DNA from 4 places in the Haloleucobacter ellipsoideus genome. Region 1 is predicted to be linked to each of the others. Evidence: riboswitches for the same ligand, from Rfam matches in the RefSeq annotation. Region 1 holds a riboswitch; each other region holds the start of a gene.
The links. A riboswitch is a leader RNA that binds a small molecule or an ion and turns the genes downstream of it on or off. The one in region 1 is predicted to bind cobalamin.

Region 1 (7,222 bases):
TGGCGGGTGGTGGTGGTGACATGCAGCGCCTGCTGCACGGCCTGATAGGTCACCTCGGTGGAGAGGCCCAGCGCCGCGCTGATGCCTGCCGCGGCCGAGGGGCCGAGATGGGCGATATGGTCGATCTTGTGCTCGTGCAGGCAGATGCCCTTCACCAGATCCACCTGGATCTCATAGGCTGCCGCAAGGCCGCGGATCAGCGCCTGTCCATCCAGCCCGCAATGCTGCGCGACCGCCAGAACCGGGGGAATGTTGTCGCCGGGATGGGAATAGTCGGCTGCGAGGAAGGTGTCATGGAAGTCCAGCTCGCGCACCGCCACACCATTGGCCCAGGCCGCCCATTCCGGGGAGATGCGGCGGTGCTGGGACAGGCCGAACACGGTCGCGCCCGGCTGGAAGGGGTGGGCCATGGCCTGGGCCCGCGCGCTCGCAACCGGGCGACGGGTGAGGGAGGCCGCAGCCACAGCAGCATTGTCGATGATGCGGTTGCCGATCATCTCGACCACTTCATCTTCCACCGCGACCGGATCTGTCGCCACTTCCGCGATCTTCCAGGCCAGCTGGTCGGCGCGGGCGAGGTGCTCGGCGGATTTATAGGTGCGGACGTTATGCTGCTTCACTTCGTCATTCCTTGGTCTGAGAAGATGTGGGCTGGGAAGAGGGGACGGGGGCGGGGATGGGCATGGGCTTGCCCGATGCATTCACCGCCACCATTTCGAACGTGCCGCGCACGGCCAGACACCGGGCGCCGGAAATGAGTTCCTCCGCCGTCACCTCGACGGTGACGGTCATGGATGTGCGCCCCACCCGAACGACCTGCGCGTCGAGTTCCACGATCTGCCCGACTTTCACCGGCACGTGGAATTCGGTCTTTTCCGAGCGGGCCATCACCACCGGGCAGCGGGCACGGCGGGTGGCGGCCACGAAGGCCGCCTTTCCCATCATGCTGAGGGCATTGCCGCCGAACAGCGTGCCGTAATGATTGGCCTGATCCGGGAAAACCATCTCGACGAAGCGGGTCTGTCCGGGACCTGCCTCCCTGTCCGATGCGGGCTCGGGCAGGGGGGGAAGGGGGGCATGGGCACCCATGTCAGGGGGCCTTGGCCGCGTCGGCCTCGCGCACCAGAGGGATCATCTGATCCCCCCAGCTGCCAGCGCCATCGTGGTAACGGGAGACCCGAACCAGCTCCACCGAGATGCCGGAGGACACCGCGCGCTGGATCGCCTCGTTCATGCGGTGCACCGCATCGGCGACCCGGTTGATGGCGCGGTCGCGCTCGGTGAGATCCTGGGCGGGAACAGCCTTGAATTCCGTGCTCATGTCGAACACTCCTGAAAAAGGGATGACGTTCAGCCCGCGCGGCTCATTCGGCCGCGAACTGGTTCATGGTGTTGGCGTGACCGCCCGCCTTCAGGGCGCGCTCGCCGGCGACCATCTCCTTGAAGGTGTCGCCCAGATCCGAGCCCACCTCGTGCTGGTGCTTCACCGCCGAGATGCCGCGACGGATTTCCTCGCGCTGCACGGTGGCGACATAGGCCAGCATCTTGTCCTCGCCGAAATAGCCGTGGGACAGCTCGTCCACCGACTTGGCGGTGAGGTGGAAGGTGGGCAGGGTGATGAGGTTGTGGAACACGCCGGCCCGGGCCGAGATGTCGCTCTGGAAGCGCTTCAGGCGGGCGTCCGCCTCGCGGCCCAGATCGGTGTCATCGAAGTCCTTGCCCATCAGCGCATTGCCGTCCGGGTAGTCGGTGTCCTTGATCTTGCCTTCCGCGATCCACTGTTCACGCACCTGCTTGCGCAGGTTGAGGGTCCAGTTGAAGGAGGGCGAGTTGTTGTAGGTCAGCTTGGCGTTCGGCACCGCCTTGCGGATCTCGTTCACCATGGAGGCGATCTCGTCCACGTTCGGGGTGTCGGTCTCGATCCACAGCAGGTCGGCGCCGCCCTGGGTGAGATTGGCGATGCAGTCCTCGATCACGCGCGCCTTGCCGGTGCCTTCCTGGAAGGGGAACAGGCCATTGGGCAGGCGCACCGGGCGCACGAACTCGTCATTGCGGTAGAGAGCCAGCTCGCCGTCGCGGATGGGGTTGTCCTTGCTGATCGGCTCGGTCTTGAGCCACTTGATGTATTCGCTCGCCAGATCGCCCGGCTGGGTGCTGACAGGCACCTTCTGGGTGAGGCCGGCCCCGAGGCTGTCGGTGCGGGCGACGATCACGCCATCCTCCACGCCTAGCTCCTCGAAGGCGAGGCGGCAGGCGCGCAGCTTCTCGATGAAGTCCTCGCGCGGCACGGTCACCTTGCCGTCCTGGTGGCCGCACTGCTTGGCGTCCGACACCTGGTTCTCGATCTGGAGGCAGCAGGCGCCGGCCTTGATCAGCTCCTTGGCGAGCAGATAGGTGGCGTGCTCATTGCCGAAGCCGGCATCGATATCGGCGATGATCGGAACCACATGGGTCTCGAAATTGTCGATGGCCTCGATCGCCTTCGCCTCGGCGGCGGCATCACCCTTCTCGCGGGCGGCCTTCAGGTCCTTGAACAGGTCATTGATGGCGACCTCGTCGGCCTGGCGCAGGGAGACGTAGATCTCCTCGATCAGGTCCGCGACAGCGGTCTTCTCATGCATGGACTGGTCCGGCAGATGGCCGAAGCGGTTGCGCAGACCGGCCACCATCCAGCCGGAGAGATAGACATAGGTGCCCTTCGTGGTGCCGCGCAGGCGCTTGACGGCCTTGATCATCTGCTGGGCGTGGAAGCCGGACCAGCAGCCGAGGGACTGGGTGAACTTCGAGCTGTCCGCATCATAGGCGGCCATGTCGGCGCGCATCACGCTCGCCATGTCGCGGGCGATGTCGAGATGGGTGTCAAAGCTGTTCTGCAGCTTGAGCTGGATGATGTCATCCACATTCACGCCACCGGGCGCGACGCCCTGCGGAAACCGCTTTGCCAGTTCTGCCCTCAGTTCACTGTAGCTCTTACGCTGGCCCATCTTGTCCTCCTGTTTGCCCGCGCCCTCGCGTCCTGCCTGCCCGTTCATGTGGGCCGGTCGTTTGGAAAAGGACTTGCGATCGGCGTCTGATCCTCACAATATTCGCGAGAAAATTTTCGGGGAATGACTGAAAATGCGAGTGTTTGCGAGTGATAATCCTCAGTTTTGCGAATTCTGCGAATTTCCATGAAGAAAACATTTGTCGGTGTGCGGCTGAAAAGGCTGCGGGAAGAAAAGGGGCTGACCCAGGTGGCGCTGGCCCAGGCGCTCGGCCTGTCGCCCAGCTATCTCAACCAGATCGAGAAGAACCAGCGGCCGCTCACCGTGCCGGTGCTGCTGAAGATCAACGAGATCTTCGGCGTGGATGTGCAGCTCTTCTCGGAGGGGGATGAGGGCCGGCTCGTGGCCGATTTGCGGGAGGTCTTCGCAGACCCTGCGAACGGCGAAAAAGTGAGCCTTGCCGAACTGAAGGAGGTGGCGGCCTCCATGCCCGCGCTTGGGCGCTCCATCGTGGCGCTGCACCGGCGCTGGCGGCATGCGGTGGACCGGGCGGATGCCATGGCCGGCAAGCTGGGGCTTGGCTCCGGCGGGGTGCCCAGCCAGACCACACCCATGCCCTATGAGCAGGTGCGCGATTTCTTCTACGCCCATCACAACTATTTCGCGGAGCTGGATGAGGCCGCCGAATCGCTGGCCCTTTCGGCAGGGCTCGTGCCGGGGGAAATGGCGGATGGGCTGGCCTTCTATCTGGAACAGCGCCATGGCGTGCGCGTCACGGCGGTGCCGGATGAAATGACCCATCGCCGTTTTCGGCCGGTCGAGCGGGTACTGCATGTCTCGCGCCGGCTCGAAAACGGCCAGCGCGCCTTCCAGATCGCCACCCAGCTGGCGTTTCTGGAGCAGGGGGAACTGATTGAGCAACTGGCGACTGAAGCGGCATCCGGTGCGCCGGAAACCCATGCCCTGGCGCGGATCGGCCTGGCGAACTATTTCGCCGGTGCGCTGCTGATGCCCTATGGCGCGTTTCTGGCGGCGGCCGAGGCCGAGCGCTACGATATCGAACGGCTGGGACGGCGTTTCGGCGTGGGCTTCGAGACGATCTGCCACCGCCTCAGCTCCATGCAGCGGCCGGGTGCGCTGGGGGTGCCCTTCTTCTTCATCCGCGTGGACCGGGCCGGCAATATTTCCAAGCGCCAGTCGGCGACGGACTTCCACTTCTCCCGCGTTGGCGGCACATGCCCGCTGTGGAATGTGTATGAGGCCTTCACCCAGCCCGGACGTATCCTCACCCAGATGGCCCAGATGCCGGACGGGCGGACCTATCTGTGGATCGCCCGGACCGTGCGGCATGAGGCGGGCGGGTTCGGGGAGCCGGAAAAGACCTTCGCCATCGGGCTGGGCTGTGATGTGCGCCATGCCGGCCGGCTGGTCTATTCACGCGGGCTGGCGCTGGATGATCCCAAGGCTGCAACGCCGATTGGCGCGGGCTGCAAGGTGTGCGAGCGCCCCGCCTGCCCCCAGCGCGCCTTCCCGCTCATTGGCCGGGCGCTGGTGGTGGATGAAAGCCGCAGCGGCTTCACCCCCTATGCCGCCCACTGAAAGGATTTCGCACCTGAATAGCGATATAAAGATGTCTTTATATTTGCCTTGACAGCGCCCCGGGCCGCGCGCAAGGTTCAAGGGTCGTGGTTCTCCGGGTTGCCCCCGGAGCGAAGAGGGAAGCTGGTGGAAAACCAGCGCTGCCCCCGCAACTGTAAGCGGTGAGCTGACATCCGGAAGACGCCACTGGGCCTTGTGCCCGGGAAGGTTGGATGAAGGCGATGACCCGTGAGCCAGGAGACCTGCCATGACAAAATACGTTCTCGGGCGGGGTGTCCCGGAGGAGCGCTTCTGTTTTCGCGGGCAGGCGACGGCTGTCGTGCGCGCGGGAAAGCGGATGCCTGCCGCCATGGCCTCGCCCTCAGCAGAAGGGCTCAAGAGCCGTGACTTCTTCTCTCATTCCTGTTGCGACCCTCGGCACGCCGCGTATCGGCCCGCGCCGGGAGCTCAAGGTTGCACTTGAAAGCCACTGGGCGGGCGAGACCAGTGAGGCTGCATTGCTGGAAACAGCCGCGAAACTGCGCGCTGAAAACTGGGCGCGTCAGAAGGCGCGTGGCGTCACAGTCATCCCCTCCAACGATTTCTCCCTTTATGATCAGGTTCTTGACACCTCCGTAATGGTGGGTGCCGTGCCCGGGATCTATGGCTGGCGCTCTGGCAAGGTGCCGCTGGAAACCTATTTCGCCATGGCGCGCGGCGCCCGGACAGAGGCGCAGGACGCCTGCTGCGGCCATGCCCATCATGCCCATGGAGGTGCGGGCGCAGGCGTGCCGGCACAGGAAATGACCAAGTGGTTTGACACCAACTACCACTATATGGTCCCCGAGCTGGAACCCGGCCAGCGGTTCGAGATCGGCGCGCTGAAGCCGGTGGAGGAATATCGCGAGGCGAAGGCGCTGGGGCATGAAACCCGCCCGGTGCTGCTGGGCCCCGTCACCTTCCTGAAGCTGGCGAAGTCCCGCACTCCCGGGTTCAACACGCTGGACCTGCTGCCCGGCCTGCTGCCGGTCTATGTCGATATCTTGCGGCGTCTGGCCTCCAGCGGTGCGCAGTGGGTGCAGATGGACGAGCCCTGCCTGGTGCTCGATCTGGATGATGCCACCCGTGAAGCGCTGCGCCGGACCTATGGCGCGATCGCGCTGGCCCTGCCGAATCTGAAGATCATGCTGGCGACCTATTTCGGCGCGCTGGATGACAATCTGGAGACCGCCCTCTCCTTGCCGGTGGCCGGCCTGCATCTCGATCTGGCCCGCGCGCCGGAGCAGCTCGATGTGGTGGCCGCGAAGGCACCGCTCGGTCTGGTGCTGTCACTGGGCGTGATTGACGGGCGCAATGTGTGGCGGGCCAATCTTCCGGCGCTGGTGCACAGGCTGGAGAAGGTGGTGGCGCAGCGGGGCACGGACCATGTGCAGCTTGCTCCCTCCTGCTCGCTTCTGCATGTGCCGATCGATCTGGAACAGGAAACCGCGCTTGATGCGGATGTGAAATCCTGGCTGGCTTTCTCGCTCCAGAAGATGGACGAGCTGGCCGTGCTCTCTGCCGCGCTTTCCGGGCAAGGCGAGAGTGTGAGGGCGCAGCTTGAGGCTTCGGCCGATGCCGCCGCGGCCCGCAAGGCATCCACCAAGGTGCACAATGCCGCCGTGGAAGCGCGCATGGCTGCGGTGACGGCCGACATGGCGCGCCGCAAGCATTCCTACGCCGCCCGTGCAAAGGTGCAGCGCCCGCGCTTTGGCCTGCCGGCTTTCCCCACCACCACCATCGGCTCCTTCCCGCAGACGGCGGATGTGCGCAAGGCGCGTTCCGCCCATGCCAGGGGGCAGATGGACGATGCGGCCTATGCCGCCTTCCTGCGGGAGGAAACGGCCCGAACCGTGAAATGGCAGGAAGAGATCGGCCTCGATGTGCTGGTGCATGGCGAGTTTGAGCGCAACGACATGGTGCAGTATTTCGGCGAGCAGCTCTCCGGCTTTGCCTTCACCAGACATGGCTGGGTGCAGAGCTATGGCTCGCGCTATGTGCGCCCGCCGATCCTCTTCGGGGATGTGGCGCGCCCGAAGCCGATGACCGTGGAATGGTGGCGCTATGCCCAGTCCCTCACGCAAAAGCCCATGAAGGGCATGCTGACCGGGCCGGTGACCATTCTCAACTGGTCTTTCGTGCGCGATGACGTGCCGCGCAGCGAGGCGTGCAAGCAGATCGCGCTCGCCATTCGCGATGAGGTGCAGGATCTGGAACGGGCGGGTGCCGCGATGATCCAGATCGACGAGGCTGCCCTGCGTGAAGGTCTGCCGCTGCGGCGCGCGCAGTGGAAGCACTATCTGGACTGGGCGGTGGAGGCGTTCCGCCTGTGCTCGTCCGGCGTGGCGGATGAGACGCAGATCCACACCCATATGTGCTACTCGGAGTTCAACGACATCATCGATGCCATTGGCGCGATGGATGCCGATGTGATCTCCATCGAGACTTCCCGCTCAAAGATGGAGCTGCTGGAGGCTTTCACCAGCTACAAATATCCCAACGAGATCGGTCCGGGTGTCTATGACATCCACTCCCCGCGTGTGCCGACGGTGGACGAGATGGATGAGCTCATCATTCTTGCCCGCAAGCGGCTGGCGGACGAGCAGATCTGGATCAATCCG
Region 2 (7,222 bases), on a different contig from region 1:
CCCAGCGCCGCGCTGCCGGAAACGCCGATAATGCCGGGATCCGCCAGCGGATTGCGGATCAATCCCTGCAAGGCCGCTCCCGTAAGCCCAAGGCTGAACCCCACAAGCATACCCAGCAGGGCGCGCGGCAGGCGCAACTGGAGGAAGATGAGGCTTGCCAGCCCCTCTTCCCCGGTGCGCAGTTCATGGCCTGCGGCGTGCCAGTCAAGAGGCGCATAGCCGACGGCGAGGGAGATCACGAACAGCACGGCGACCAGCAGGCACAGAAAGCCCACGAGCACAGGCAGGGGCAGGCCGGATGTGGCCGGAGCAGGGGGAAGGGAATCAGCCTGATTCATCACTTGTGCCCGCTGCCCTGCTGCGCCATTGCGCTGCGCGCTGCTTGCGCACCGGCTGCAAGCCTTTGATAAGCCTCTGCCAGCTGCGGGCCGACACAGGCCCACATGCGCGAGGGCAGGGCCACTGTCTGCGCCTCTCCGGCCGAATGGGCAAGGGCCGGATGCTGCATGATGGCCCCGGCCATGGAAGGCGGGGCATTGGTGTCCTTGTCCAGAACCAGAACCTGCGGGCGTGCGCTCACAATCTCTTCCAGTGGCAACTGGCCGAGGCGATCAGGAGAGAGGCGGGCGGCCACATTGTCCAGCCCGGCCCGCTGCATCAGGTCATCTGCCAGCGTGTCGCGTCCGGCGGTGAAGCCATTGGGACGGACGACAACCGTGCGTGGGGCAGGGCTTTCCAGCTCTGTCCGCGGGGGGATGACAGCCTGAAGGGAACGGATCATCTCCTCTCCCTTTTGCGGAACACCGAGGCGCCGGGAGACGGTGCGGATCTGCGCATAGGCTTCATCCATGGATTGCGGGACACCCAGATCCAGAACCTCGATACCGAACCGCTGCAGGGTCGCGACCGTATTGCGGGTGGTGAAAGCACCGGCGATGACCAGATCCGGTTCAAGCGGAATGATTTCCTCGGCCAGCCCGCGATTCGAGGGAATCCCCTCCGCCAGCTCCACCACATTCGAGCTGATCGGGTCATGCGCCAGCGATGTGACGGAAACGATGTGTTCACGCGGGGCAAGCTGAAAGACCAGCTCATCCGCGCACAGATTCAGGGAGACAATGCGCCGGGGCGGAGCGGAGGGCTGCTGCCCGGCGGCCTGTGCGTTTGCGGCAGGTATCAAGGTGACGATCACCGCGAGAAGCGCGGCAAACACATATCCCCGCATCATGAATGCGGGGATATGTCTGAACAGACGAAGGGGCATGCCGACATGTGCCGCGCGGCACCTGAAGCGTGTAGAGCCTTCTGGCCGGCATGCCATGATGTTGCGCCTCAATAGGTGACGCGCACACCCGCATAGGCTGCAAAGCCCGGCGCGAGATAGCCGCGCGGCTCCTCGTAGCCTTCATCAAACAGGTTGTCGAGGCGACCATAGACCGACAGATTCTGGTTCACCTCGTAATTGGCGGCAAGATTCACGAGCGTATAGCCACTCTGCTTGACGATCGGGCCACCGGAACGGCCGGTATCCCACCAATCGGAGAGGTAGACCAGCGTTGCGGCCAGGGTGAGCTGGTCCATCGGCTGCCAGTTCATGGTCACGCTGAACTTGTTGTCCGGGCGACGCAGCAGGTAGCAGGAGCCATCGCCGCGCTGCTTGCAGCTTGAGGATGACATCTCATAGCCAATGGCCTTGGTGTAGGTGTAGTCCGCCCGCACGGAGAACTGGTCGTTCAGCTCAAGGGCGGCAAAGGCTTCCACACCATAGGTCTTGGCGCGCTGGGCGTTCTCATAGCCATTCGAGGTGAAGGCGATGAGGTTCGTCAGGTCATTGCGGAAGTAGGTGGCGCCGAAGCTCACGCGGTTGTTGAGCGCCTGCTGCTCGAAGCCGACATCCCAGCCCTTGCTTTCTTCCGGCTGAAGATTGGCATTGCCGATGGGGCCCCAGGAGGAGGCCGGCGCATAGAGCTGATACAGCGAGGGCGCCTTGAAGCCCGTGCCATAGGTGAACTTCAGCTTGGTGCCGGTTTCCGGAATGAGCAGGGCAGGGGCGATACGCCAGGTGGTGTGATCGCCATAATCGTCATCGCTGTCATAGCGAATATTGGCGGCCACGAACAGGCGCTCCCAGAAGGAGGACTGCAGCTCGGCATAGCCGACCGTATCACCGGTGCTGATGCCCCACGGCCCGTCCGGCGTGTTCGTCATCTTCTCGTTCTTGCGCTCCACACCAACGAGAAGGTTCTGACCCGGCATGAAATTATAGTTGGAACGCCAGTAGTAGGTCTGGCGGTCACCATCATAATCGTAATCGTTGTAGTAGCCGGAATTGTCACGTGAATAATTGGTGGAGGAAATGCCGAACGTGCTGATCAGCTTGTCATCCAGCGCCTTCCAGATGCCTTCACCCTTGTTGATGAAGAACTTGCCATGGGCAAAGCCCACACCCTCGGGCACGGAGGTCGAGGTGGTGAAGTTCAGGCGGGTGTCGATATAGCGCGCGGTATAGTTCAGCGTCAGATTGTCGGTCAGGTCGAAATCGAAGCGGCCGGAGAGGGTCCAGTTGTCATTGGCATTGTCATAAGCCGGAACGCCGGGAGAAAGCACATAATCCGGCGTGACCTTGATGGCGCTGCTTTTGAAATGCCCGAAATTCAGGTTGTACGAGAAGCGGTCCACCGCGCCGTTCAGGGTCGCGCCCTGGTTGAAGGTGCGCATCGAGCCACCTTCCATGAAGCCGGAGATGGTGCCCGGCCCCTGGCCGCGTGCGGTGGTCATGGCAATCACACCACCAATCGCATCGGAGCCGTAAAGGCCGCTCTGCGGACCGCGCAGCACTTCGATGCGGGCGAGGTCATTGGTGAACATGTTGCCGAGATTGAACGCCCCGTTCGTGCTGGAGGGATCGCCAAGGTCGATCCCGTCCATCATGATCTTCACCTGGCCGGAATCCGTGCCGCGGATGAAGACGGAGGTCTGGCCGCCGGGGCCACCGGTCTGCACCACGTTCAGGCCGGGCGTTGTCTGAAGCGCATCGGGGAGGCTGCGCCACTGCTGCCGTTGGATTTCCTGCTGGGTGATGACCGTGACGGAGCTCGCCACATGGCTCTCGGGCGTGGGAATGAGGGTGGCGCTGACCACCACATCCGGCAGGTTGATCGCCTCGGAGGATGAGGTCTGGGTGCTCTCTTCCTCAGTCTGCGGCGCAGATTGGGCCAGGGCGGGCTGCACGAGTGCGGGCGCGGCTGCCACGAGGGCGAGCAGACTGGCGCACATCAGCGCGTTGCCACGGCGCGCGCGATAGGGCTGAAGGGAAAAAAGAGACTGGAAGACCGGCATGAAGACCTCTGGCGGGACGCCTTGTGGACACGTCACCGCGAGAGAGGAATGCCTGCCTGGCCGCCGGAGCATCGACCACAGCACGTTCTTCCACCATCAGGGAACCCCGCCTGACAGGCTCGCGTGTGACCACGACTCGACGGCAGGTTTCCTGGCTTGCAGCTCATTCTCGTTTTTCGCCTTCCCAGGCATCCCATGCCCAGTGGCTGTGTGAAAAACGAAGCGCCGCTCACAGTTGCGGGGGCAGCTGCAGATTGGATGCGCCAGAAGGCGAATCGCACTGCATTCCCTTTTCATCCTTGCGGGAAGGACACCGTCATGGCGGAAATTAGGCGAGGTGCTGCTGATGCGTCAATGCATCTATGGTTCATATGCAACAACTGTTGCCGGATTGCCACGAAAGGGCAATCCGGTTGCAGTTTCTTCAAGCCTGCATGCCCTGATGGGCAGCCAGATCAGCGATGCTTGAAGGTTGCAGCGCGCTTTTCGGTGAAGGCGCGCATGCCTTCCTTCTGGTCCTCTGTGGAAAACAGGGCGTGGAATGTGCGGCGCTCGAACAGAATACCCTCGTTCAGGCCCAGTTCCAGCGCCCGATTCACCGCTTCCTTTGCGGAAATGAGCGAAGGCTTGCCGAAATTGGCGATGGTGCGGGCGGTTTCAAGCACCTCTTCCATATGGCGCTCGGCGGGCACAACGCGCGAGACGAGGCCGGCGCGCTCTGCCTCATGGGCATCGATCATGCGCCCGGTCAGCACAAGGTCCATGGCCTTGTATTTGCCGATGGCCTTGGTGAGGCGCTGGGAGCCGCCCATGCCGGGAATGACGCCAAGCTTGATTTCCGGCTGGCCGAAACGCGCCGTCTCGGAAGCAATGATGAGATCGCACATCATGGCCAGCTCGCAGCCGCCGCCAAGGGCAAAGCCGGAAACGGCGGCAATCAGAGGCGTGCGGCAGCGCCCCACGGCATCCCAGCCGGCGAACCAGTCCGCCAGAAGCATTTCCACGGAGCTGCGCTCGGCCATTTCCTTGATGTCCGCCCCGGCCGCAAACGCCTTTTCCGAGCCGGTGATGACAATCGCGCCCACATCCACATCGCTGTCGAGAGCGGTGATGACCTTGCTCATCTCTGTCATCACGGCAAGGTTGAGGGCGTTCAGCGCCTTGGGACGATTGAGACGGACAATCGCGACCCGGCCCTCCCGCTCGACAAGAACGATATCTTCACTCTGGGACTGCGTTTCCGGTGTCTTGGACATGGAGCCTCCTCTGAACGCTGACAGGAGAGTGGCAGCGATTCTTCTTATATGGGCCAGTAGTGCCAGCCCTGTGTAAAGGAAAGATTGCACCGCACCGTGAAGCCGCTGCATGTGCGCATTGCAGGATACAGTTTGTCCTCGTTATAATCATCTCCCGTCATGAGGGCCTTGTGATGACATATTGCTGCGGATTACTGGTGCGTGAAGGGCTCGTGCTTTTGGCAGATACCCGCACCAATGCGGGGCTGGACAATATCTCCACCTTCCGCAAGCTCCATGTTTTCGAGGAGCCGGGCCATCATGTCATCGGCCTTGCGACCGCGGGCAATCTTTCCGTCAGCCAGTCTGTCATCAGCCTCCTGCGGGAGGGGTTCCCCTCGGAAGAGGGAGGTGAGACCCACCAGTTGCGCGATTGCCACAGCATGTTTCAGGCCGCGCGGCTGGTTGGCGAGGCCATCCGCCATGTGAACCGGGTGAACGGTGCCCTGAAGGAAGAGAGCGGCGGCATCAATTTCGAGGTGTCATTCCTGGTCGGCGGGCAGATTCTGGGTGGGCCCTCGCGCCTGTTCATGGTTTACAGCGCGGGCAACTTCATTGAATGCACGCCGGATACGCCCTTCTTCCAGATTGGCGAGCACAAATATGGCAAGCCGATCCTCGACCGGGCGGTGCATTATGACATGCCGCTCGCCGATGCCCTGAAGATTGCGCTCATCTCCATGGATTCGACCATGCGCTCCAATCTGGGCGTGGGGCTGCCGCTGGATGTGCTGGTGGCTTATGACGACAAGCTGCAGGCGGAGCTGATCCACCGCATAGAGGCAGGTGATCCCTATTTCCATGATTTGCGGGAACGCTGGGGCGCGGCGCTGCGGGCGGCGCACAGTTCCATTCCGCGCCCGCCCTATCTCAAGCAGATCCGTCCGACGGTCGTGTCCGGTGCGGCTGTCGGGTGGGATGAGGGCGCCGGGGGCGAGTAGGAAAGAAAAAGGGCGCCGGAAGGCGCCCTTTCCATATGGTGTGCGGCAGACTCAGGCCTTGGGCTGGAGCTTGGCGGAGATGATCTGGTCCGGGTCCTTCACGGGCTCGCCACGCTTGATCTGGTCCACATTTTCCATGCCGGAAACGACCTCGCCCCACACGGTGTACTGGCCATCCAGGAAGCGGGCATCGGCAAAGCAGATGAAGAACTGGCTGTCGCCGGAATCAGGGTTCTGGGCGCGGGCCATGGAAACGGTGCCGCGCTTGTGGGGAACGGCGTTGAACTCGGCCTTCAGCTTCTTGCCGGAGCCGCCCATGCCGGTGCCGGTCGGGTCGCCGGTCTGGGCCATGAAGCCCTCGATCACGCGGTGAAACGGCACACCATTATAGAAGCCGTCAGCCACCAGCTCCTTGATGCGCGCCACGTGGCCGGGCGCGACATCCGGGCGGAATGCGATGGTGACCGGGCCCTTGGTGGTCTCCAGAACGAGCACTTCCTCACTCATGTCGAAATCCTTAAGCATGTGTAGGGGCGGCATCCTGTCCGCCCGGTTTTGGTAAAGCCATCGTCGCGCAGATCCCGGGACCTTGATGCGCAAGACAGGTGGAAACAGCCTTTAGCGGCGGAAAGCCTGCGCTTTCATGAAGGCAGGCTTTCCGGCTGCGGGGCTCACTTCTTGGCGTCGGCCGCCACCTGCATCTTCACGATGCGGTCCGGGTTCGCCACCGAGCCATTCTGCGCGGCGGAACCCTTCTTGATCTTGTCCACATTCTCCATGCCGGACACCACTTCCCCGATGACGGTGTACTGACCGTTCAGGCTGGGGGTTTCATCAAGCATGATGAAGAACTGGGAGTTGGCGCTGTTGGGCGAAGACGAGCGGGCCATGCCCACCACGCCGCGCTTGAACGGCACGTTGGAGAACTCGGCCGGCAGATCGGCATATTTGGAGCCGCCGGTGCCATTGCCATACTGGCCATCACCGGTCTGGGCCATGAAGCCGTCAATCACGCGGTGGAACGGCACATTGTCATAATAACCCTCGCGCGCCAGGGTCTTGATCCGCTCGGCATGCTGGGGGGCGATATCCGGGCGAAGGGCGATGACGACACGGCCCTTGTTGGTATCCAGATAGATGGTGTTCTGCGGATCGGGCTTGCCCTGCGCTGCGGCGGGCAGGGCAAAGGCCAGAGCCAGCAGCAGGCCGGCACACAGGCGGCCGAGTACGCGCATCATGAAGGTCTCCTCGGAATGGCCCTCTGGCGGAGGGAATGCAGGTTATGTCGCGTCTTGCCGCGCGAACTTGGCTTTCAACCGTGCCAGTACGGGGGCTGGCACGAAGGCGGAAACATCTCCGCCCATACCGGCTATCTGCCGGACCAGCGTGGCGGTGATGGGGCGCACCATGGGGGAGGCCGGCAAAAAAACGGTCTGGATGGCGGGAGCCATGGCACCATTCATGCCGGCCATCTGCATTTCATAATCCAGATCCGTGCCGTCGCGCAGGCCGCGGATCAGCAGGGTGGCACCAATCTCGCGGGCGGTATCGATGATGAGCCCGTTGAAGGTGATGGCTTCAAGGCGGGTGTGTTCCGCCCGGGCAATGGGGCCGCACACATCCATCAGCATGGAGAGGCGCTCTTCG
Region 3 (7,222 bases), on a different contig from region 1:
AGGCGGCGGGCCTCATCGAAATGGGGCACCAGCCCCAGCGCGGTCCAGCCCGTGCGCTCGGCAATGATGTCCATTCCTGCGGAAAACAGCGCCGGATCTCCCCGGAAGCGGTTGACGATGAAACCGCGGATCATCCGCGCATCCTGCGGATCGATGACCGCCTTTGTGCCCACCAGCGCGGCGATCACCCCGCCGCGATCAATATCGCCCACCAGAATGACGGGCGTGCCGGTGGCGCGGGCAAAGCCCATATTGGCGATATCCGCGGCGCGCAGATTCACCTCCGCTGCTGAACCGGCCCCTTCCACCAGCACCAGATCGGCCTCGGCTCCCAGATGCGCGAAGCTTTCCTGCACTGCCGCCATCAGCCGGGGCTTCAGGCCCTGATACTCCCGCGCGCGGGCGGTGCCGAACACCCTGCCCTGCACCACGATCTGCGCGCCGATATCGCTCTGGGGCTTCAGCAGAACCGGGTTCATGTGCACGCTGGGCGCCACTCCTGCCGCCCGCGCCTGAAGGGCCTGCGCCCGGCCGATCTCGCCCCCGTCCGCCGTGACGGCGGCATTGTTGGACATGTTCTGCGGCTTGAACGGCCGCACCCTCAGCCCCTGCCGCATGAACACCCGGCACAGCCCCGCCACCAGCAGCGACTTGCCCACATTGGAACCGGTGCCCTGCACCATGAGGGCGCGCGCCATCAGAATTCTATGCCCTTCTGCGCCTTCACCCCGGCTTTGAAATGATGCTTCACCAGCCCCATTTCCGTCACCAGATCCGCCGCCTCGACCAGTTCCGGCCTGGCGTTGCGCCCCGTCACCACGATGGTCAGGTCCGGCCGGCGGCTGGTGAGGGCGCAAAGCACCTCATCCAGCGGCAGATAATCATAGCGCAGGGCGATGTTCAGCTCGTCGAGCACGAGGAGGCGGATCCCGGGATCATCCATCAGCTCGCGCGCCTTTGCGAAGGCGGCCTCGGCGGCGGCGATGTCGCGGGCCTTGTCCTGCGTTTCCCAGGTGAAGCCCTCGCCCATGGTGTACCAGCGGATCTGCGGGCCGAACCGTTCGAAGGCGGTGCGCTCGCCGGTTTCCCACGCCCCCTTGATGAACTGGACGATGCCCACCTTCCAGCCATGGCCCAGCGCGCGCAGCAGCAGCCCCATGGCGGCGGTGGACTTGCCCTTGCCCGGCCCGGTATGGACCATAAGGAGACCCTTCTCGATGGTCTTTTCCGCCACCTCCCTGTCCTGCACCTCCTTGCGCTTCCTCATCTTCTCGCGGTAGCGCTCGGCTTCGCGCTCATCCTGTCCAGGGTTGTCCATGGGGCTCTCCTGCAAATGGCACTGAAAAGGCGGGAGGACGTGCACAGGTCTGGCTCTGCGGCATGCCGCACGCTTGCGCAGCGCAGCGCCGCCCTTTAACCCTATAAGCGACGGTGCCTCGAAGTTCGAGGTGAAAAGGGAATGCGGTGGAAAAGCCGCGGCTGCCCCCGCAACTGTAGGCGGCCCTGCCTTGCGCAACCGGCCACTGGGCGCAGGCCCGGGAAGGCGCGCAAAGGATATGCCGCAAGCCAGGAGACCTGCCGTCATGCCCTGCTTCCATGGGCCCATCCGCCGGGGTGGCGGCTGGCGCTGTGCCGGACGAATGTCCGCTCCGTCCGTGGAAGTTGACCGGCGCCTGCCGGAGCCTGACGGAGCAGATGATGTCGCGCCTTTCACACGCCTGTAGCGCCCCCGGTGCGCATGTGCACGCTGTAGAGACCATGTGCGTGGAGGCGCGCTCATGAGCACCCTTGCCAAAGTCCCCTGCACCATCGTCACCGGCTTTCTCGGGGCGGGCAAGACCACGCTGGTGCGTCATGTGCTGGAACAGGCCAATGGCGCGCGCATCGCCGTGCTGGTGAACGAGTTTGGCGATGTCGGCTTCGATGGCGCGTTTCTCGAAGGCTGCGGCATAGAGGGCTGCGATGAGGGCCGGGTGGTGGAGCTGCCCAATGGCTGCATCTGCTGCACCGTGGCGGATGACTTTGTGCCCGCGCTGGACCAGCTTCTGGGCTCGGACAACCCGCCCGACCATATCCTCATCGAAACCTCCGGCCTCGCCTTGCCCAAGCCGCTGGTGCAGGCGTTCAACTGGCCGCAGATCCGCTCGCGCGTGACGGTGGATGGGGTGATCGCGGTGGTGGATGGCCCGGCCGTTGCCGCCGGCTTCTTTGCCGATGACCCGCAAGCCCTCGCCGCACAGCGCGCGCAGGATCAGGCGGTGGATCATGACAACCCGCTGGAGGAGGTGTTCGAGGACCAGATCCTGTGCGCCGATCTCATCCTTCTCAACAAGGCGGACCTGATGGATGCCGCCGGCAAGGCGCAGGCCAGGGCGGAGATTTCCGGGCATCTGCCGCGCGCGGTGAAGATCGTGGAAACCGCCCATGGCGTGGTGGAGCCGGCCCTTCTGCTCGGCCTCAATGCCGCCGTGGAGAATGATCTCGACGCCCGCAAGACCCATCATGACGGCGAGGAGCCGCATGATCATGATGACTTTGAAAGCATCGCCCTGCCGGTGGCCGAGGCCGCCTCGCCCGAAGAGCTGGCGGCCCGCGTGGCGCGCGCGGCCGAGGCGGATGGCGTACTGCGCATCAAGGGCTTCGTGCCTGTCGCCGGCAAGCCCATGCGGCTGGTGGTGCAGGGCGTGGGGCGGCGCATTTCCCACCATTTCGACCGTCCATGGGCGGCGGGTGAGGCACGCGAGGGCCGGCTGGTGGTGATCGGCCTGAAGGACTTCGACAAGGATGCCGTGGCGCGCGCTTTGGCGGGCTGAACGGGCCGGGCAGCAGAAGGGGTGGCAGGCAGCCATGCATGCGCCGCCTGCCCCCTCCGCCCGACAGGGTCTGGTCATGTGGATGGGCCAGAAAACATCATCCGGTCATCCGGCCGCAATTCAGGTGCACGGTGAGAAACAGGCAGGCAGGGGCGATCAGTTTGCGGAGGCGGCAGTCCTGCGCGGGGCGCAGGCATACACGCGGCCTGCAGGCGCATGGGGCCAGCCGGCCCCGCACCCGCACGACCGAAGCCGCAGGATAGACGATCATGCATCTTCTGCCGGTCAGCACTGTCAGCCTGGATGATGGCGAAGCGGCCATTGATCTTGACCAGCCCCCCGGTGACGTGGTGGTGCTCTCCTTCGCGGACAGCGACCTTTCCGCCCTTGCCATGGCCCATCTTGCCATGACGCGCGCGCCCATGCCCCCCGCCGGTGCACTGCACGCCCCGCCCACCCTGCGCCTTGCCAGCCTGAAGAAGCTGCGCCATCCGCTTTCGGTGGATTTCCATGCGGAAAAGACCATTTCCGCGGCTAAGGCGGTGGTGGTGCGCTGTCTGGGCGGGCTGGACTACTGGCGCTACGGGGTGGAAACACTCAGCGCCCTGTGCCGCGCACGCGGTATTGCACTGTGCATTCTGCCGGGTGACGAGCGCGAGGACCCGCGCCTTGCCGCCCATGACACGGTGCCGCCGGAACTGCGCGCAAGGCTTGCGGCCTGTTTCCGCGCGGGCGGGGTGCAGAATATGGAGATTGTGCTGCGGCTGGTGGCCCGCGACATTCTGGGCCTTCCGGTCCCGGTGCCGTCGCCGCAGCCCGCGCCGAAACTGTTCCAGTGGGATGCCGCCCGCGGCATCTGCCCCCTGCCCGCCGCGGAAGGCACCACATCGTGCCCGCGCGCCCTCATTCTCGCCTATCGCTCCGCGATCCTTGCCGGAGAGACGGCGCCGCTGGAACATCTGGCGCAGGCTCTTGAGGCGGAGGGCCTGTCCCCCTTCATTCTCGGCCTCACCAGCCTGAAGGACGAGGATGTCGCCAGCGCCCTGGCAGAGCATCTGCGGGCCTTTCCGCCGGATGTCATCTTGTCCACCACCGCCTTTTCCGCCCGTCAGGATGAAGGCTTCGTGCTGGATGAGGCCGATTGCCCCATTCTTCAGGCCATCCCCTCGGGCAGCACATGCGCGGCATGGATGCAATCCGGGCGCGGGCTTGCGGCAGCGGATCTGGCCATGCAGGTGGCCCTGCCCGAATTTGACGGCCGTCTTTCCGGCTATCCCGTCTCCTTCCGCGAGGAGCTGGAGGAAGACCCGGCCCTTGCCTTCACCCGCCGGGTGCAGGTGCCCTATAGGGAAGGCATCGCCGCCCTGGCCCGGCAGGCCGCGTGCTGGGTGCGCCTGCGCCACACGCCTCCCCATGAACGGCGCCTCGCCATCGTCCTGCCCGATTATCCCGCGCGGGGCGGGCGGGCCGGTTTCGCCGTGGGGCTGGATACACCCGCAAGCACCTGTTCCATCCTTGATCTGCTGGCGCAGGCCGGCCATGACACCGCCCGGACATGGGATGGACAGGCCCTGATGGCCCGGCTCACCGGCGCGCGGACCGCACAGGCCCTCACTTTGCCGCTGGCGGAGTATGAAAGCTGGCTGGCCGCCTTGCCGGATGCGCCGCGCACCGCCCTGCTGGAACGATGGGGCCGGCCGGGCGATGATCCGGCCTGTGTTCGCGGGGCATTCCGCTTTGCGGCCCTGCGCGCGGGCAAGGCGCTGGTCGCCCTGCAGCCGGACCGCAGCCGCGGCGTGGATCGCAAGGCCATCTATCACGACCCCGAAGAACTGCCGGTCCACGCCTATCTGGCCTTTCACCTCGCCCTCGCGCGACAGTTTGATGCACTGGTCCATCTGGGCACCCATGGCACGCTGGAATGGCTGCCGGGCAAGGCCGTGGCCCTCTCCCCCCTGTGCTGGCCGCGTCTTGTGCTGGCCGGCCTGCCGGTCATCTATCCCTTCATCGTCGATGATCCCGGCGAGGCGGCGCCGGCGAAGCGGCGCATCGGCGCTGTCACGCTCGGCCATCTCACCCCGCAGGTGGGCGAGGCAGGGCTGCATGGCGAGGCGGCGGCCCTGCGGGCGCTGGTGGAGGAATATGCCAGCGCACAGGTGCTCGACCCGCGCCGGGCCGATCTCGTCGCCGCCGACATTCTGGAGCGCGCCGAGCTGTGCGGCCTTGCCGCCGAATGCGGTGTGACGCGGGACATGGCGCTGACCGGGGCCGGCATGAGCGATGCACTGAGCGCGCTGGATGCGCATCTGTGCGATATTGGCGAAGCCTCGGTGCGCACGGGCCTGCATGTCTTCGCCGCCGCACCGGCCGGTTATGAGGATTGCTCCGCCGGAGAGCGGGAGGGGCTGCTGCGGGCGGTCAATGGGCGTTTCGTCATCCCCGGGCCGGCCGGGGCGCCGGCGCGCGGGCGGCGCGATGTTCTGCCCACCGGGCGCAATCTGGCGACGCTGGACCCGCGCGCGATTCCCACCCGGGCCGCAACCCTTCTGGGCGAACGGGCGGCGCATGAGGTGGTGCGCCGCCATCTGCAGGACCATGGCGACTGGCCACGCCGCATCGTCATGGATCTGTGGGCCTCCCCCACCCTGCGCACGGGCGGGGAAGACATGGCCCACGCATTGGCCCTGATGGGCGCGCGCCCGCGCTGGGATGATGGCTCCACCCGTGTCACCGGGGTCGAGATCATCCCCCTGCCCAAGCTCGACCGGCCGCGCATCGATGTGACTTTGCGCATTTCCGGGGCGTTTCGCGATACCTTCCCCGGGCAGATCGCCCTGCTGGATCAGGCCATCCACGCCATCGCCGCGCTGGATGAGGATGCGGAATGGAACACACTGGCCGAAAGCCGCCGCAAGGGCGAAAGCCTCCAGCGCATTTTCGGGGCGGCATGGGGGCGATATGGGGCGGGTGTTTCCGGCCGGGCACTGGATGGCGCATGGGAAGACAGCGCCGATCTCGCCCGCATGTATCTGGCCGAAAGCGCCCATGCCTTTGGCGGGCGCGAGGGACAGGCCGAACACAGCGACGCCTTCGCCGAACGCATCCGCGCCGCACAGGCTTTCATCCATGCAACCGATGTGGCGGAGCGTGACATACTGGATGGCGATTCCATCGCCGACAGCTTTGGCGGGTTCGCGGCCGCCGCCCGCCTGCTGGGGGCCAGTCCCGCCCTCTACAGCCTTGACACCTCCCGCCCCGAGCAGCCCAGAAGCCGCACCCTGCGTGAGGATCTCGGGCGGATCGTGCGGGCGCGCCTGACCCATCCGGCATGGATAGAGGCCCAGCTCGCCCATGGCTGGCGCGGGGCGGCGGAGCTGGCGCAGGGGCTGGATGCGCTCTGCGTGTTCGCCGCCACCACGAAAGAGGTGCCCCCGACAGCTTTTGATGCCATCTTTACCGCCTGGATCGGGGATCAGACGGTGAACAGGGCATTGCGCGCAGCCAATCCGCAGGCAGAGGCGGCCATTCGTGAACGGTTGCAGGACATGCGCAGGCGCGGCCTGTGGCAGACCCGGCTCAACTCCATCGCCCTCCTGGACGGGGACGCCCCATGAGCGCTCTCACCCAGAAGGGGGTTCCGGCAGGCGCGGCGCCGGCTTCATCCCTGTCCTGTCCGCCTGCCCCCGCCCTCCGCGCGCCCTCCTGCCCCTCCCCGGTGGTGGAGGCCATGGCGCGCGGCTGGTGCCCTGGCCTGTCGCGGCCCATGGCCTCGGGAGACGGGCTGCTCGCCCGGGTGCATCCGCCAAACGGCATTCTCTCGCCACGACAGGCGCTGGCATTGGGGGAAGCGGCGCGCATCTGCGGCAACGGCCTGCTGGACATCACCAGCCATGCGAACCTGCAAATCCGGGGCGTGCGGGCCGAGACACTGGGGCCACTGCGTGCCCGCCTCACCCCTCTGGGGCTCGACGATGCCGGCCGCCGCGCACCCTATCGGGCAACGGTCATCTCCCCTCTTGCCGGGCTGGATGAGAGCGAGCAGGTGGATGGGCGCACTCTGGCCGATCTCGTGGAGGCCATTGTCCGCACTGTCCGGCTGCCCCCCAAATTCCTGATCGGCGTGGAGAGCGGCGGACGCATCGCCCTCGACCATCTGGCCCCGGACCTGCGCCTGATCGCCAGCGCGCCGGGGCAGGTGCGGCTGGTGCTGGCGGGCGTGCCGGCCCTGACCAGCCCGCCCCTTCCGGTGGCGCACATGCTGGAGCTTCTGCCCCGGCTGCTGCAGGCCATTTCCGCCATGCAGCATGCGGTGAACCGGCGCCGGGTGCGGATGCTGACAGGCAATGCCCGGCGGGCCCTGCTGGTGCAGGCCGGCTTCGCCTCAACCGCCCGCCTCTCTCCCGATGACG
Region 4 (7,222 bases), on a different contig from region 1:
ATGATTGCGCGCTGGGCCCGGCGCAGAGCCGCCTTGTGGGCCACGAGTTCCATTATGCCAGCGTGGTGGAAACCGATGCCGCCCCCGAACATGCCTTCGCCCATGTGAGCGATGCGGAGGGGCGCGAACTGGGCCTTGCGGGCCACAGGATAGGTCAGGTTTCCGGCAGTTTCTTCCACGTCATCTGCGCGGGCTGAGGCCAGGCGCGACATGAGGCGGGAATGAGGGGTGCGGCAATCCTTGCTGCCGCACCCTCTTCAGGCACAGGCGCCGGCTGCCCGGCGCGCAACACTCAATCCCAGGCGAGCGCGCCGCCATTCTGGTATTCGATGACGCGCGTCTCGAAGAAGTTCTTTTCCTTCTTCAGGTCCATCGTCTCGCTCATCCACGGGAAGGGGTTTTCCACATCCGGGAAGACCGGGGCAAGGCCGATCTGCGCGCAGCGGCGATTGGCGATGAAATACATATACTGCTCGCACAGCGCCGCATTCAGGCCCAGAAAACCGCGCGGCATGGTATCGCGCCCGTAAGCGGCCTCCAGCTCGGCCGCCTCCTTGATCATCTGCCGCACCTCCTCCTGGAAGGGGACGGTCCACAGATGCGGGTTCTCGTGGCGGATCTGGTTGATGACGTCGATGCCGAAATTCAGGTGAATGCTCTCGTCGCGCAGGATGTACTGATACTGCTCGGCAATGCCCACCATCTTGTTGCGGCGGCCCAGCGAGAGGATCTGCGCAAAGCCGGTATAGAACCACATGCCCTCGAACACGACATAGAAGGCCACGAGATCGCGCAGGAAGGAACGCGCGCCCTCTTCCGTCTCGGTGGAGAAGGTGCCCTCGGCAAGGTCTGATGTATATTTCAGAGCCCACGCCGCCTTGTCGGTAATGGAGGGCACCTCGCGATACATGTTGAAAAGCTCGCCCTCATCAAGGCCAAGGCTTTCCACGATATACTGGAAGGTGTGGGTGTGGATCGCCTCCTCGAAAGCCTGGCGCAGCAGATACTGGCGGCATTCGGGATTGGTGATCTGCTTGTAGATGGCGAGCACGATATTGTTCGCCACAAGGCTCTCGGAAGCGGCGAAGAAGCCGAGATTGCGCTTCAGCATGCGCCGCTCGTCCTCTGTCAGCCCGTCGCGGGATTTCCACAGGGCGATATCCGCCTGCATGGAGACTTCCGTCGGCATCCAGTGATTGTTACAGCCGGCCAGATACTTCTCCCAGGCCCACTTGTATTTCATGGGCAGGAGCTGGTTCACGTCGGCGCGCGCATTGATCATGCGCTTCTCATCCACGGTGACGCGGGCACCGGAGCGATCAATCTCGCCCAGACCCGTGGAGTCCGCCTCCTGCGCCGGGACGGAGCCGGGCGCGGGCGGGACGGCGGGGTTTGCCTTCACAGGCGTGTCAGACCAGTCGAGCATCATTGTTCTTCTCCACCTGCACTTACTGGCAGGCTTCACAATCAGGATCATTGATGGAGCAGGCCGCCGGGGCAGCCATGGGCGCATCCACCAGAATGGGAGCTGCGGCCGAGACCGCATTGAGACGGCCATCCGTGCCCTTCAGCGTGGACTTCTCCACATGGGTGGCCGAGCGGGCGCGCAGATAATAGGTGGTCTTCAGCCCCTGCCGCCACGCATACAGATAGGCCTCATGCAGCTTCCGCCCGGAAGGCTGGTCGATATAGAGATTGAGCGACTGGGCCTGATCGATCCATTTCTGCCGGCGGGCGGCGGCGCGGATCAGCCATTCCGGCGCAATCTCGAAGGCGGTGGCATAGAGCGCCTTGAGATCCTCCGGCACACGATCAATAGCGCTGACCATGCCGTCATAATATTTCAGATCGGAGATCATCACCTCGTCCCACAGGCCGCGCGCCTTCAGGTCATGCACCAGATTGGCGTTCACCACGGTGAAGTCGCCCGACATGTTGGCCTTCACATAAAGCTGGCTGTAGGCCGGCTCGATGGACTGGGACACGCCGACAATGTTGGAGATGGTGGCGGTGGGAGCAATGGCCAGCACATTGGAATTGCGCATGCCGATGGATGTCACCCGCGCGCGCAGGCTCTCCCAGTCGAGGCGCTGGGTGCGGTCCAGTTCCACATCCCCGTCACGGGCATCGGAGAGCAGTTCGAGGCTGTCGATCGGCAAAATGCCCCTGGACCACAGCGAGCCCTCGAACGAGGCATAGCGCCCGCGCTCGGCCGCCAGATCCACCGAGGCGGAAATGGCGAAATAGCTGATGGCTTCCATCGAGACATCGGCAAACGCCACCGCATCTTCGCTGGCCGTCGGCAGGCGCAGCTTTTCCAGCGCATCCTGATGGCCCATCAGCCCCAGCCCCACCGGACGGTGACGCAGGTTCGAGCGGCGCGCCTCGGGAATGGTGTAGAAATTGATGTCGATGACATTGTCGAGCATCCGCATGGCGGTGCCAACCGTGCGCTTCAGCCGCTCGAAATCCAGCCCATTGGGGCCGATATGGGCGGCCAGGTTCACCGAGCCGAGATTGCACACCGCCACTTCATCGGCATTGGTGTTGAGGGTGATCTCGGTGCACAGATTGGAGGAATGCACCACACCGGCATGCTGCTGCGGCGAGCGCAGGTTGCACGGGTCCTTGAAGGTCACCCACGGATGGCCGGTCTCGAACAGCATGGTCAGCATGCGCCGCCACAGGTCCAGCGCCTTCACCGTGCGATACACCTTGATCTCGCCCCGCGCCGCACGGGCTTCCGCCGCCTCATAGGCTGCCTTGAAGGGCTTGCCATAGAGGTCATGCAGCTCCGGCACCTCGTCGGGTGAGAACAGGGTCCAGTCGGCGCCGGCTTCCACGCGCTGCATGAACAGGTCGGGGATCCAGTTGGCGGTGTTCATGTCATGGGTGCGGCGGCGGTCATCGCCGGTATTCTTCCGCAGATCGAGGAACTCCTCGATATCGACATGCCAGGTTTCGAGATAGGCGCACACCGCGCCCTTGCGCTTGCCGCCCTGGTTGACGGCGATGGCGGTGTCGTTCGCAACCTTCAGGAAGGGCACGACACCCTGGCTCTGGCCATTGGTGCCCTTGATGTGCGCGCCAAGGCCACGCACCGGGGTCCAGTCATTGCCGAGGCCGCCGGAATATTTCGCCAGAAGGGCATTGTCGCGCACGGCCTTGAAGATGCCGTCCAGATCATCCGCCACGGTGGTGAGGAAGCAGCTGGAGAGCTGCGGGCGCAGCGTGCCGGAATTGAACAGGGTCGGCGTCGAGGCCATGAAGTCGAAGGACGACAGCAGATTGTAGAACTCGATGGCCCGCGCCTCGCGGTCGATCTCGCGAATGGCGAGGCCCATGGCGACGCGCATGAAGAAAGCCTGCGGCAGCTCGAACCGGGTGCCCGAGACATGCAGGAAATAGCGGTCATAGAGGGTCTGGAGACCGAGATAGTCAAACTGGAGATCGCGCTCCGGCTTCAGGGCCGCGGAAATGCGGGCCAGATCGAACCGGCCCAGTTCCGGGTCCAGCAGCTCGGCCTTGATGCCGGCCTGCACATAGGCCGGGAAATATTCCCCATAGCGGGTGTCCATCTGCGCCTGTGTGGCCTCATCCGCATAGCCGGCAATGAAGCTGAGGGCCTCGCGGCGCAGCTTGTCTGTCAGCAGGCGGGCGGAAACCTTGGCGTAGTTCGGCTCGGTCTCGATCAGGGTGCGGGCGGCGAGGATGGGCGCCAGCGCCAGCTCGTCACGGGTGATGCCGTCATACAGATTGCGCTTCGTCTCGGTGAGGACCGGATCGGGCGAGACGCCATCGAGCCCGGCGCAGGCTTCGCGCACCACGGTATCAAGGCGGGCACGGTCGAGCGGCACAAGCGTGCCATCGGCCTCACGCATCTGCAACTCGGGCACGGCCTGAACCTGCGCCTTCTGGGCCAGTGCGGCGGCGCGCTCACGGGCGCGGTCCTCGCGATAGAGCACATAGGCGCGGGCGACCTTGTGGTGCTCGGAGCGCATGAGCGCGAGCTCCACCTGGTCCTGAATGTCCTCGATATGGAAGGTGCGGCCCGTATCCACACGACGGGTGAGATTGGCCACCACCTGCGCGGTGAGATCGGCCACGATGTCATGCACCCGGCGCGAGGCCGCGGCATTGCCGCCTTCCACCGCCAGAAACGCCTTGGTGAGCGCAACGCCGATCTTGGAAGGGTCGAACGGCGTCACCGCGCCATTGCGGCGGATCACCTGATAACCCGGCTCAGCATTGCGCGACGTCTGGACGGCAGCCGGGGCCGGCGTGCTTCCCACCATGGACGGACGTTCTGACTGTGCCGAGAGTGACATGTGTGCCTGCTTTCCTGATTTCCATAATCGAGGGTGCAGCAGGCAACGGGAGACGAGGGGCAGCCCTTCTCCACTTTACCCGCCGGACACCCCGCCCGAGGTCTCTTTTCCGGTCACGGCAGGTCTCCTGGCTCGCGGGTCAGCGCACTTTGCCGGCCTTCCCGGTTTCCCAGTGACCCAGTTGGCAAGAGCTCGTCGCTTACAGTTGCGGGGGCAGCCCCGGCTTCACACCGGCTTCCCTCTTGGCTCTCGAAAGAGACCGTGACCGCTACATGTAGTAGGCTGACAGGGTTTCCAGTCAATATGCTGTTTCTGCAACAGGCTCGGCCCTTCTGGAGGGCTGCTTTGAAAAAGCTGGTGGATCAACTCATTAGAGCGAGTGCACCGCAAAAGGAATGTCTCGCGGATCACATTCTGCCGACTTTTGAAAAACGGGGGATTATGTGGACAAGCCCCGCCCCGCTGAAGGCAACAGACTGAAAAGACAGGCGCATCGCATTTCATCAGAGGCTTGGCAGGGCCCGCCGGCCCCTCGAATCGTTGCCCGGCTTTCCTCCGGGTGCAGGGCGCGCGCCGCACAACCGGAACATGAAAAGGCCGCGCATGTTTCCATGCGCGGCTCCTGTTCCACCCGCTCAGCGGGCCGGCTGCACCCGGTGCCGCACCATTACAGGATGGTGCCGGACAGCAGCAGCCAGGCCACCGAGAAATAGATGACGATACCGGTCACATCGACCAGCGTGGCGACAAAGGGCGCCGAGGCGGAGGCCGGATCGAACCCCACGCGCTTGATGATGAACGGCAGCAGCGAGCCGGTGATGGAGCCGAACGTCACGATGCCGACCAGCGCCACGCCGATGGTGACGGCCAGAATCACCCAGTGCTCGCCATAATCGAAGAAGCCGATGCCCTGCCACACCGCGATGCGGACAATACCGATCATGCCGAGAATGGCGCCCAGCACGATACCTGTCGGCAATTCACGCAGCGCCACGCGCCACCAGTCCTTCAGCGTCACCTCCCGCAGCGCCAGGGCGCGGATGATGAGGGAGGTGGCCTGGGAGCCGGAATTGCCGCCCGAGCTCATCACCAGCGGGATGAACAGGGCCAGCACGATGGCCTTCTCCAGCTCGTCCTCGAACACCTGCATGGCCGAGGCGGTGAGCATTTCCGCAAGGAACAGCACGCACAGCCAGCCGGCGCGCTTCTTGATCATGTGCGCGAAGGAGATCTCGAAATAGGGCATGTCGATCGCTTCCATGCCGCCCATGCGCTGCACGTCCTCGGTCTGCTCCTCGATCATGGCGTCGATGACGTCATCCACCGTGATGATGCCCAGCACATGATTGGTGCTGTCCACCACCGGCAGGGCCAGCACGTCATATTTGGAGATGACGCGGGCCACATCCTCGCGCGTCATCGCCGGCGTGAGGGTGATGACCGGATGCGAGAGAGAGGCGACAAGCACATTGTCGTCCGGCTCGGCCGCGATCAGCCGGCGCAGGGTCACCATGTTCTCGAGGCGGTGCGTGGAGGGGTTCAGCACATAGATGGCATAGACCGTCTCGCGCGAGCGCTCGACCCTGCGGATATGCTCGATGGTCTGCTGCACGGTCCAGGTAGAGGGCACGCTCACGAACTCGGTGGTCATCATCGAGCCTGCCGTACCCTCGGCATAGGACATGAGATGATCGACAGAGGCGCGGGTCTCGGGCGAAAGACCCTGATGCAGGCGGGCCCGGTCATCCTCCTCCACCCAGCGCAGCACATCCACCGCGCGGTCGGCGGACATGCCTTCCAGCAGGGCGATGGCCTTGTCCTGCGGGAGGGTGGCCAGAATCTCGCTCGCATCCTGGAACTGGGGCTGGTCGAAGACCTCCACAGCCCATTCCAGCGGCATGCGTGTAATGATCTCGATGACATCCTCATTGCTCTTCTCATTGAGCAACTCAACGATGTCCGCGACATGCTCATGCGCCATGGGCGCGCCAATGGCAGTGTTCACTGCATCCACCACCTTCCTGGGATCATTCACAACCGACATGCAACCACCTCTCTCGCGGGAGCGCACGCGCCCAGCCCCCAACCGCGTTCAGGCCGGGCATAAGCGAGCCCGGCAGACATGATCCGAGATCATATCTCTCAGGGCCATGACAGAATTAAATCAATGTCCTCAGATCGGCACACACTGGAAGCGGCCATCGGCGCCCAGCAGTTCGAGCTGGCCGGTTGCCACACCGAAATATGCCCCGTTCAGGGTCAGGTCTCCGGCCTTCACACGTTCGGCGATCCAGGGGAAGGAATGAAGGTTCTCGAGGGAAAGCTGGACGCAGCACTGTTCACAGAAGCGCTGGCGTTCGGCCGGAGGCAGATTGGAAGCCATAGCACGTTCACGCGCCGGTTCGGCAATCTCCATCCATCCGGGCACGAAGTCCCGTGCACCGGGAGGGGCGCCATCCAGCAGCGCGCTCACACCGCCGCACTGGGCATGGCCCATCACCACGATATTCTTCACCTTCAGCACCCGCACGGCAAACTCGATCGCGGCCGAGGTACCGTGATGGTTCGCATCCGGGCCGAAGGGGGGCACCAGATTGGCGACGTTGCGCACGATGAACATCTCGCCGGGGCCGGCATTGAAGATCATCTGCGGGTCAACGCGGCTGTCCGAACAGGCAATGACCAGTGTTTCCGGCTTCTGCCCCCTGGCGGCGAGCTGCTCGAAAACCTGCTTGCGTTCGGGCCACGCAATTTCACGGAACCTTTTGTAACCGGAGATCAGTTCGTCCACGCGGGTTGCTCCCTGCTGCCTGCATCGGATCGGGTAGCGCACCGAATGTCGGGCGGACGCTTTCGTCAAGACACTTTCCGGCGCGGCAGGATCTTTTTTGCCG

Region 2: it holds a riboswitch for cobalamin, as region 1 does, so the genes downstream of both, ACT6QG_RS11040 (TonB-dependent receptor plug domain-containing protein) here and metE (5-methyltetrahydropteroyltriglutamate--homocysteine S-methyltransferase) in region 1, are expected to answer to the same signal.
Region 3: it holds a riboswitch for cobalamin, as region 1 does, so the genes downstream of both, cobW (cobalamin biosynthesis protein CobW) here and metE (5-methyltetrahydropteroyltriglutamate--homocysteine S-methyltransferase) in region 1, are expected to answer to the same signal.
Region 4: it holds a riboswitch for cobalamin, as region 1 does, so the genes downstream of both, ACT6QG_RS03695 (ribonucleoside-diphosphate reductase subunit alpha) here and metE (5-methyltetrahydropteroyltriglutamate--homocysteine S-methyltransferase) in region 1, are expected to answer to the same signal.

The regions. Positions count from the first base shown of each region.
Region 1 covers NZ_JBQWAR010000014.1:142,120-149,341, forward strand. Annotated here, with positions in the region: gene ACT6QG_RS03305 (MmgE/PrpD family protein) at 1-620, opposite strand, end outside; gene ACT6QG_RS03310 (acyl-CoA thioesterase) at 625-1,089, opposite strand; gene ACT6QG_RS03315 (hypothetical protein) at 1,091-1,321, opposite strand; gene ACT6QG_RS03320 (isocitrate lyase) at 1,365-2,984, opposite strand; gene ACT6QG_RS03325 (short-chain fatty acyl-CoA regulator family protein) at 3,171-4,583, shown strand; cobalamin riboswitch at 4,654-4,847, shown strand; gene metE (5-methyltetrahydropteroyltriglutamate--homocysteine S-methyltransferase) at 4,967-7,222, shown strand, end outside.
Region 2 covers NZ_JBQWAR010000019.1:195,827-203,048, reverse strand. Annotated here, with positions in the region: gene ACT6QG_RS11050 (FecCD family ABC transporter permease) at 1-338, opposite strand, end outside; gene ACT6QG_RS11045 (ABC transporter substrate-binding protein) at 338-1,213, opposite strand; gene ACT6QG_RS11040 (TonB-dependent receptor plug domain-containing protein) at 1,333-3,339, opposite strand; cobalamin riboswitch at 3,464-3,672, opposite strand; gene ACT6QG_RS11035 (enoyl-CoA hydratase) at 3,795-4,595, opposite strand; gene ACT6QG_RS11030 (proteasome-type protease) at 4,769-5,575, shown strand; gene ACT6QG_RS11025 (peptidylprolyl isomerase) at 5,627-6,082, opposite strand; gene ACT6QG_RS11020 (peptidylprolyl isomerase) at 6,247-6,813, opposite strand; gene coaD (pantetheine-phosphate adenylyltransferase) at 6,856-7,222, opposite strand, start outside.
Region 3 covers NZ_JBQWAR010000015.1:14,893-22,114, forward strand. Annotated here, with positions in the region: gene ACT6QG_RS03620 (cobyric acid synthase) at 1-698, opposite strand, end outside; gene cobO (cob(I)yrinic acid a,c-diamide adenosyltransferase) at 698-1,318, opposite strand; cobalamin riboswitch at 1,413-1,597, shown strand; gene cobW (cobalamin biosynthesis protein CobW) at 1,779-2,813, shown strand; gene cobN (cobaltochelatase subunit CobN) at 3,083-6,427, shown strand; gene cobG (precorrin-3B synthase) at 6,424-7,222, shown strand, end outside.
Region 4 covers NZ_JBQWAR010000015.1:30,376-37,597, forward strand. Annotated here, with positions in the region: gene ACT6QG_RS03685 (cobyrinic acid a,c-diamide synthase CobB) at 1-197, shown strand, start outside; gene ACT6QG_RS03690 (ribonucleotide-diphosphate reductase subunit beta) at 293-1,426, opposite strand; gene ACT6QG_RS03695 (ribonucleoside-diphosphate reductase subunit alpha) at 1,449-4,328, opposite strand; cobalamin riboswitch at 4,429-4,607, opposite strand; gene mgtE (magnesium transporter) at 4,996-6,372, opposite strand; gene ACT6QG_RS03705 (carbonic anhydrase) at 6,502-7,119, opposite strand.